Regions from separate parts of the Corynebacterium incognitum genome, predicted to be linked through region 2. Evidence: predicted binding sites of a transcription regulator. Region 2 holds the regulator's gene; the other holds the start of a gene.
The links. The regulator LexA, encoded in region 2, represses DNA repair genes until DNA is damaged. The targets are predictions, from matches to a motif close to CGAACANNTGTTCG.
Positions count from the first base shown of each region.

Region 1 (4,211 bases), 200 kb from region 2:
AACTCTACGGACTCGGAACCTGTGGCCTCGAGAGAAATGTCCAGCAGCTGTCCGCCGATGACCTCCGTACGCATCCCGCGCCAGGCGTCGCGGGAGCGCTGCAGCGCGGCGGGGCTCAGGCCGGAGTCTTGAAAGAGGTCTTCCGCCCACACCAACGCCATGTCGCCAATGAGGATGGCCATGGACTCGCCGAAAGTCGAAGCGTCGCCACGCAAGCCCTGGTCGCGGTGATGCTGCTCTACAGCGCGGTGGACCGTTGGGTTGCCGCGCCGGGTGTCGGAGGCATCGATGATGTCATCGTGGATCAGGGCACACGCCTGGATAAACTCCAGCGACGCCGCCGCCCGCAGCATGGCCGCGGGATCTTCCGCTGCACCGTGCGTGCCGCCCAGGCCGCCCGCGCCGACGAAACCTGCCCACGCGTACAGAGGGCGGATGCGCTTGCCGCCGCCAAGGACGAAGGCCTCGAGGTGGGCGATGGCCTCGCTGACCGGGGTGCCGATTTCTGCTACCTCGGCATTGCGGGCGTGGAAAAAATCCGAAAGCACGCGATGCACGTGCTCTGGAACGGCCTCGAGGTTGCTGGGGTAGGAGGAGAAATCTGAGTTAGTCACGTGCTCAGGATACCCCGGACCCGCACTGTGACGGGCACGACGGGGAGGGTGGTGGACAGTGAGGCGGGTTCGGGGGCGTTCAGGCGCGATTGGGGCGCTGGAAGTCATGCAGATTTAGGGCGAGGATGGCAAAGGAGCGGGTGTCCGCGGGGTATTCCAGGAAGCGGAGGAGATCGAAGAAGCCGAACGAGCGGTAGAGGTGGAACGCGGGATTGGATTCCCCTGGAACTTCCGGGGTGGACAGTACTGCGAAGGCACTGGGCTGGTTCCACAACAAACCGTGTAGTAGCTGGCGGCCGATGCCGCGGCCCTGGGTCGAGGGGAGCACGTGGATCTCAGCGACCTCGAAGTAGTCCTGCATGACTTTTTCCTGGGACTCGGTGGCGCCTCCGCGTTCGTCGAAGCCGCGACGCACCTGTTTGTCCCACCAGGTGTCACGGGACCCGATGAAGCCATAGGCGAAGCCCAGCGCCCCTGATTCGTCTTCAGCGAGGACAGCGGTAAAGCCGGGACGCATGGTCTCGCCCTTCCAGGCGTGCGCGCGGTCGAGATATTTCTCCCGCGGATAACCCATCGCTTCAATATAGATCTCCACCAACAGGGGAGTCAGCATGCTGAATTCGATGGGGGTCAGTCGGCGAAGGGTAACGGTCACATCTTCTATGGAACCAAACGCGACGCTCTCACGCAGGAAAACATGCAGGGAGCGGCAAAGTCACACGTTGTTCGAAAAGGTGTTCGAGACGGGAGGGGGTGATGTCTGCAGGGTGTTCTAGGTTAGGGGTGTCGAAAGGAACGACAGAGACGTTCGAGGAAGATTAGAAAGGAGCGGCCAGTCATCATGGCTACCGTCATTTCCGCCACTACCAAGTTCGCTGGTCGCCCTTCTGGGGCGGCTGGACGGAAGCAGTCCTATCTTAACAGTGCGTACCACCTCATGAATGACGCGCGTAACCACATCTTTCACGGAAAGGTGGATGCCGCTGTGGAATCTGCCTACCAGGCTGCGCTTCGTTGCGCGGGCGCGCGGGTTGCAGATTCGCCCCTGGCTAAGCGGAAGCGCCTGCCGTCCAGTGCGTGGGACCGGCTGGCCATGGTTGGTGTGGCGGAGAAGGAATGGGCGGACAAGTTCCGCGGCTACTCCCGGATGCGTTCGCGTCTGTTAAGTGGCCTGACCGTTGACGTGGATGCGGCGAAGGCGCGTGAGTTGATGGCGCTGACGGCGGCGTTTATTGATGAGGTTGATCACGCCGGCGGCGCAGCGGATTTCGCGGCGTAGCTTCAAGGTGGTGCGATTGCTCCGTGGGCTGTGCCGGAAACTCGCGTTTGCTGCCGGTAAGGCCGGTACGTAGGGTGGAGGGAACTTTATGGCTTCCTGGTGCGTTGTATTAGTGTGAAAGACACCGAGCGCGGTGAGAAAAGGCACGGCAGCACGCCACGAATAAATGCCCTAAACGTACTTTGGAGGAACAGTGTCGCTATCAGAGCAGGAGCTGCGGACCCTTCGTGAAATGGAGGCGTCCCTGCTCGCAGAGGACCCTAAGTTCGGTGCCTCGGTTGCTGGAGGGTCGAGTTTCGGGGACTACTCCGGCGGACGCATCACCTTGCGTGGTGTTGCTCTCGTGGTCGTCGGCCTGGTCATGCTTATCGGCGGTGTAGCACTTGCGCAGCAGAGTCTGTGGTTCGTAGCCTTGTCCATCGTCGGCTTCCTTGTCATGTTCGGCGCCTGCATCTGGATGCTGCAAGGCGGCCGAGGTGACTCGGCGGGCGGGTCGCTGCGTCTGCGCTCTACTTCTGCGTCGCAGGATTCCGGCCGGAGCCGTGGTGGCCGGACTTCTGGTGGCGGCTCCAGCTTCGGGGATCGCATGGAGGAAAACTTCCGCCGCAGGTTCGACGAACGCTAGGCGCCAGCGGCTAACGTAAGCCGTTAGATTTCGCCCCTTCTCGTAGCTAGCTTTTGAGCTGGTGACGAGGAGGGGCTTTGGCGTTTTCACGGTGCCTCGCACTGGGCCCATGGTGCCCTTTCCGAAATTCCCCACTTCGCCCCACTGAAATTCCCCACTTTGCCCCACTCGGTGTGGGATGGGGTTGGAGGGGAGGTTGTGGGGCTGGCGTTAGGTGGCGTGTGGAGGTGAAAAGCCCAGTTGGTCCGGGGATAGAGGGGGAGAAAATCGCTATTTTGCCCTATGGGGCATAAGTGGGGGAAGTGTCTGGAGGGGCTATTTTGGCGTGTGTAAGAGGGCTGTCAAGGGGTGGTTGGGGATTTCCACCCACAAATTTTTTCGTGTGTGGCCTGCGATTTTGTGGTGAAAATTAGGTTTTGGGCGGTGTTGTGGTGGTGCTGGTGGGGGAAAGTGGGTTATAGTGGGGCGTAGCGGTGGAGAGGTGATCTGATCGCTTCTGTATCGCAAGGACAATTCACACGCCCGTGGAATCGAGTTAAGGAAAGGGGTTCGCCGGGATGTTTCTCGGAACCTACACTCCGAAGCTCGACGACAAAGGCCGCCTGACGTTGCCTGCGAAGTTCAGGGATGAACTGGCCGGGGGATTGATGGTGACCAAAGGGCAGGACCACTCCTTAGCGGTCTATCCGCGTGAAGAGTTCGCAGAACGTGCACGTAAGGCGGCTGCGGTCTCGCGCACCAACCCGAAGGCTCGCGCCTTCATCCGCAACCTGGCTGCCAGTGCGGATGAGCAAAGGCCAGACGGAAACGGGCGCATCACGCTGTCGGCTGCACACCGCGAGTACGCCAACCTTTCCAAGGAATGCGTAGTCATTGGTTCGGTGGATTTTCTTGAGATCTGGGATGCAGAATCCTGGACCGCGTACCAGAACGAGACAGAGGACGCCTACTCGGCGGCCGATGCAGACGACGTTCTCGCGGGGCTGTTATAAGCCGTCGCACCACAGGGCCCGTCGTGTGAATAAAGAACTAGAGAGTGTGTGTACGGACTTCGTTCGAGACCGCGCGCTGGTGTACTTCCCCGACATCAGAAGCGGTTTCGGACGGAGCCCTATACGCACTCTTGGCGTCACTGGGATGAAAGCAGCTACTTCGGGAAAGGGGGACAGATGGACAACTTCGACATTGCGGCGAACCACGGCCACGTTCCCGTCATGCGCGATCGTATGGCTCAGCTGTTGACCCCGGGCGTCGAGAAGCTTGGCTCCAATGCCGTTATCGTTGACGGCACCCTGGGTGCGGGTGGACACACCGAGTATTTCTTCCAGACCTTCCCTGAGGTATCCATCATCGGCGTGGACCGCGATAGTGCGTCGCTGGCCAAAGCCACCGAGCGGCTCGCACCGTTCGCCGACAGATTCTTACCTATCAACGCACGTTTCGACGACGTGTGGCGCGAGGTCGAGGGCTCTGATTCGCCCATCGCGGCGCGGGCACAGCAGCACGGGCTGGCCGGCGCGCTTTTTGATCTCGGGGTCTCTTCTATGCAGCTGGACCAGGTAGATCGCGGCTTTGCCTACCGCACGGACGCCCCGCTCGATATGCGCATGGACGCCTCCCAGCCACTCACCGCAGCGGACGTGCTCAACACCTACGAGCACGGGGACTTAGCCCGCATCTTGAAGACCTACGG
Region 1 is NZ_CP059404.1:452,946-457,156, reverse strand. Features, by position in the region: gene H0194_RS02155 (polyprenyl synthetase family protein) at 1-722, opposite strand, end outside; gene H0194_RS02150 (GNAT family N-acetyltransferase) at 694-1,269, opposite strand; gene H0194_RS02145 (SAV_6107 family HEPN domain-containing protein) at 1,456-1,893, shown strand; gene H0194_RS02140 (DUF3040 domain-containing protein) at 2,087-2,518, shown strand; gene mraZ (division/cell wall cluster transcriptional repressor MraZ) at 3,076-3,510, shown strand; gene rsmH (16S rRNA (cytosine(1402)-N(4))-methyltransferase RsmH) at 3,688-4,211, shown strand, end outside.
Region 1: a site for LexA is predicted at 1,342-1,355, ahead of H0194_RS02145 (SAV_6107 family HEPN domain-containing protein). Genes of this name have one in related genera too.

Region 2 (4,211 bases):
AGATCTTGCCACACCTTGACTTCGTATCTATCGGCACTAATGACCTCACGCAGTACACCATGGCTGCGGACCGGTTGTCCCCGCACCTGGCTTACCTCACTGACCCGTGGCAGCCCGCGGTCCTTCGACTCATCCAGCGGACCTGTGAGGTAGCCCGTGAACACAATGTGCCTGTGGGCGTGTGCGGTGAGGCCGCGGCCGATCCGCAGCTCGCGGCTGTGCTCACCGGACTGGGGGTAAACTCTTTGTCCGCTGCCTCGTCCGCCGTAGCGGCGGCGGGTGCGCAGCTTTCTGAGCTTACACTTGAGCAGTGCCAAGAAGCCGCACGCGTCGCCTGCGACGCTGCTGGCGCCGTGGAAGGCCGAACTGCTGTTCGCGAACTGCTCGCGAACGCTTAATAGCAGCGCGAGAAGCACATCATTTACGGTAAGTGCGGGACAGAATAGGGCCGGGGACCACGTCCCCGGCCTCGTGTCTTTCCCGGGCTAGCGGGGGAGCCGTCGGGCCTCGATGGTGTGAACAGATATTGGATCCGACAAAATCGTGTAGCTGGCCGCTCGGGGATCAGCTACGACGACCTCGATGCCCTTATCGCGCAGCTCCTGCACGAAGGACGTAGGTGCGGTGGAGTCGGTGATGATGACGTCAACATCATCAAGGGACGCGAAATTGACTAGGAAATCATTGCCTAGTTTGGTGGCGTCACATAGCACCACGACTTTGCGGGCGTTGGTCACCATCGTCGTCTTGATAGCTGCCTCTTGGGGATCGGCCGTGGACAGCCCGTTGTCCAAAGTGATGGCGTTGGTACCCAAGAAAGCAACATCTGCCCGCAGTAGTGCCATCGTCCGCAGTGCGATGTCGCCCACAACAGCCTGGGTCAACGCTCGCACGGTACCGCCGAGCAGCTGCACGGTGGTGTCCGGCACGTTGGCCAGGCTCAGGGCGATCGGTAGGGAATTAGAGACCACCGACAAACCAGAGGCCGCGTTGTTGAGCCGGATTAGGCTGGCAAAAGAGTGGACTGTGGAGCCCGCGTCGAGGAAGATGCTGCCGCCAGCCTCCGGAAGGAATGATAGCGCGGCTTCCGCGATGGCGGCCTTGGCCTGCGGTGCGGAGCGGAGGCGGGCGTCCAGGGCTTCCTCGGCTGTGTGGAAATTTTGTGCCGCCACGGCGCCGCCGTGCACGCGGTGCAGCATGCCGGAGTCATCCAACGCAGCGAGGTCGCGACGGATCGTCTCCGGAGTGACGTCGAAGTGCCGGGCCAATTCGGAGACATTGACGCGCCCCTCAACTGCAGTCAACGAAGCAATCTGGCGCCTCCGCTCATCGGCGTACATCAGCAACTCCTTAGGTAATGGGAAACTTCAATATTTATAGTTTCTCAGAAACTTTGCCTGGCGGCACTGGTAACTTCCTTCGGCTACAAAGTTCACACGCGCCGTGTGATGTTCACACGGCGGAAGTGGCCTGCTTCGGCAACATTGTCGCAGCTCACAAGGCGCCCGCTTCCATGAAGTGGGAAGTCGGGCGCCTCACTGGTGGGACGAGTGCTAGCCACACTCGGGGGTGTAGGCCGAAGCTAAAGCTTGCGCATTACCGAAACAACCTTGCCCATGATTTCGGCTTCGTCGCCCTTGATGGGGGCAAAGGCCTCGTTGTGTGGAAGCAGCCATACCCCGGAGGAGTCCTTGTGGAATTCCTTTACGGTAGCTTCGGAGCCCTCCAGCAGGGCGGCCACGAACTCGCCTTCTTCGGCCACCGGTTGGGAGCGCACGATAACCCAGTCGCCGTCAAGGATGCCGGCATCTCGCATCGATTCGCCGACGACCTGCAGCATGAACAGCTCCCCGTCGCCCACAATTTCCGCGGGGAGCGGGTAGTAAGAGTCGACGTTTTCCTCGGCCGTGATGGGGGAGCCCGCGGCAATGCGGCCCACCACCGGAATGAGCGTTGCCGAGCTTGCTTCCTCAGGCATCGCAGCTTCTATTTCTCGCTTGCTCTGCGGTCCGGGCTTGCGGCGTGCGCCCTCGTCTGGATTGAAATCGCGCACATCCACGGCGCGGGGCTTATTGGGATCTCGGCGCAGGAAGCCCTTTTCCTCCAGCTGCTTGAGCTGGTACGCCACTGATGAGGTGGACTGCAGGCCGGCGGCGTCGCCGATCTCGCGGATGCTCGGCGGATAGCCGCGTAACACCACGGCGTCTCGGATGACTTCAAGGATTCGGCGCTGGCGCGCGGACAGTGACTTGACGTCAGGCTTGCCTTCGCGCGGTTGAGTAGGTGGGGTCATTGCATTCTCCAAAGCTTCAGTATTTCAACAATGTTGGTTGCTGGTGTGGCTGGTTGTCGCGTAGGTGAGGTTCGACCAAGCGGATTCGAACACTTAACTACTTTTTAGCATAGTGCGCCTGTTTGTTCGAGTGGGCGCGCGGAAAACTGGACAAATGTTCGAGGGGTTGCTATAAATCGAACGTAGAAACGAAATCGAACATGTGCTCTACAGATTCGAACGATGTGGAATTCTTTGTCTTACACCGACGTTATTATGAGCACACATTCAATGAAAGGACTAACAATGACCATCGCCATCAATCCAGTTCGTAACCGCAACTATGCAGCTTCCAACGCTGCCAACGTAGTGCCAGCTGCAGCAGTCTGGGACTACGAGGAGCCTAGTGTTCCACGCGTGCGGCGTAGCTATCTGGCCGCTTCCATTCGGACGGTCCCGCTGGAACGAGCCACGCCTTTCGAACGGTCGGACGGTGCTGTGAGGGGCCTGCGGCCCACAGATCGGGCGAACGAAGTCGAATCCCGAGGCTCTCGTCGCCAGGACATCGCACTAGGTGCTGTGTTCGGTTTCGCTGTGTTCGTAGGTACGCTCATCGCCGGACAGAGCGTCTCGGATTCACCTGCTCCGCAGTCTCAGGTGAGCCGCGATACTGCCGCCGTAGTTGAGTACTCGTCTTCAGTGCGTTAAACCGTTCGACTAGCCTGGTGGGTCGTTAATGCCCTTCCAGGGCGCGGGCTAGAATAAAGGTCATAATGGACTCCACGAGTTGAGGAAGGCCCTGGATTGTATTGCCCGTTTTGTCACCACCAGCAGTCGCGAGTAATTGACTCCCGCATGGCGGACGGCGGTGCGGCCATTCGGCGCCGACGCGAATGCTCGTCGTGCAAAGGCCGGTTTACCACCGTGGAGAAGGCCGTCTTGTTGGTTGTGAAGCGTAACGGGCTTGCTGAGCCATTTAGCCGGGACAAACTGATCCGAGGCGTACGTCGCGCGTGCCAAGGGCGCGAGGTCAGTGATGACGCGTTGAAGCGTCTTGCCCAAGAGGTCGAGGAGACAGTGCGAAGCCACGGCAGCTCCCAGGTCAATGCGAATGAGATCGGGTTAGCCATTTTGGAGCCGCTGCGCGAGCTCGACGAGGTGGCTTATCTGCGCTTCGCGTCGGTGTACAAGTCCTTCGACAGCGCGGAGGATTTCGAGTCAGAGATTCGTCTCATGCGTCGCCGCGCCCGCGAAGGGGCCTAACGGCCCAGCTTCGCTACGGCCTTGTCGATGCGTCGCAGGGACACCGGGTGTGCTGTGCCCAGCCGTTGTGCGAAGAGGCTGACGCGCAATTCCTCTATCATCCATCTAATGTCTTTGACCTCACGTGACTGCTCCGCCCCGGCGGGCAGTTGGCGCAGGCGGTTGTTGAGGAGCGCGTAGGCTTCGCCCACCATGTCCTGGCGGTCCGCGTCCTTATCCGGGTCGTGGTTCATCTCCTGAAGGCGGATCTCCATCGCCTGCAGATAGCGCGGAAGATGCTTGAGGTGTCGTACACCGTGGACAGTGACAGCGTTCTTAGGCAGCAGGAACTCTAGTTGGCGCTGCATGTCCTCAATGGCTGGCCCTTCCCATGAGGCCAGCTCTTTGTGCAAGTTGGCGTAGGTGACGAGGGCAGGTGCCAAAGTCACCACCGTGTTGCGTACCTGGGTTGGGACTGTGGGCTTGACCTTCGCTTTGAGGAGTTCGAAGTCCTCCGGGCTGCGGGCCGGCCCGCCTGCGCCGACCATCTCATCGCGGATGGCGGCCACCTTGGCATCAGTGACTAACCCGGCAGCCCCGCCGTGCGGATAATGGTCCACCGCGACGCGCTGCTGCAGGGGCAAGCCATTGGTCATCTGTTTTGCGGAGACAGATGTGTCCTTGAGCAGCAAGGTGA
Region 2 is NZ_CP059404.1:249,773-253,983, reverse strand. Features, by position in the region: gene ptsP (phosphoenolpyruvate--protein phosphotransferase) at 1-398, shown strand, start outside; gene H0194_RS01215 (DeoR/GlpR family DNA-binding transcription regulator) at 486-1,340, opposite strand; gene lexA (transcriptional repressor LexA) at 1,583-2,293, opposite strand; gene nrdR (transcriptional regulator NrdR) at 3,077-3,535, shown strand; gene hrpA (ATP-dependent RNA helicase HrpA) at 3,532-4,211, opposite strand, start outside.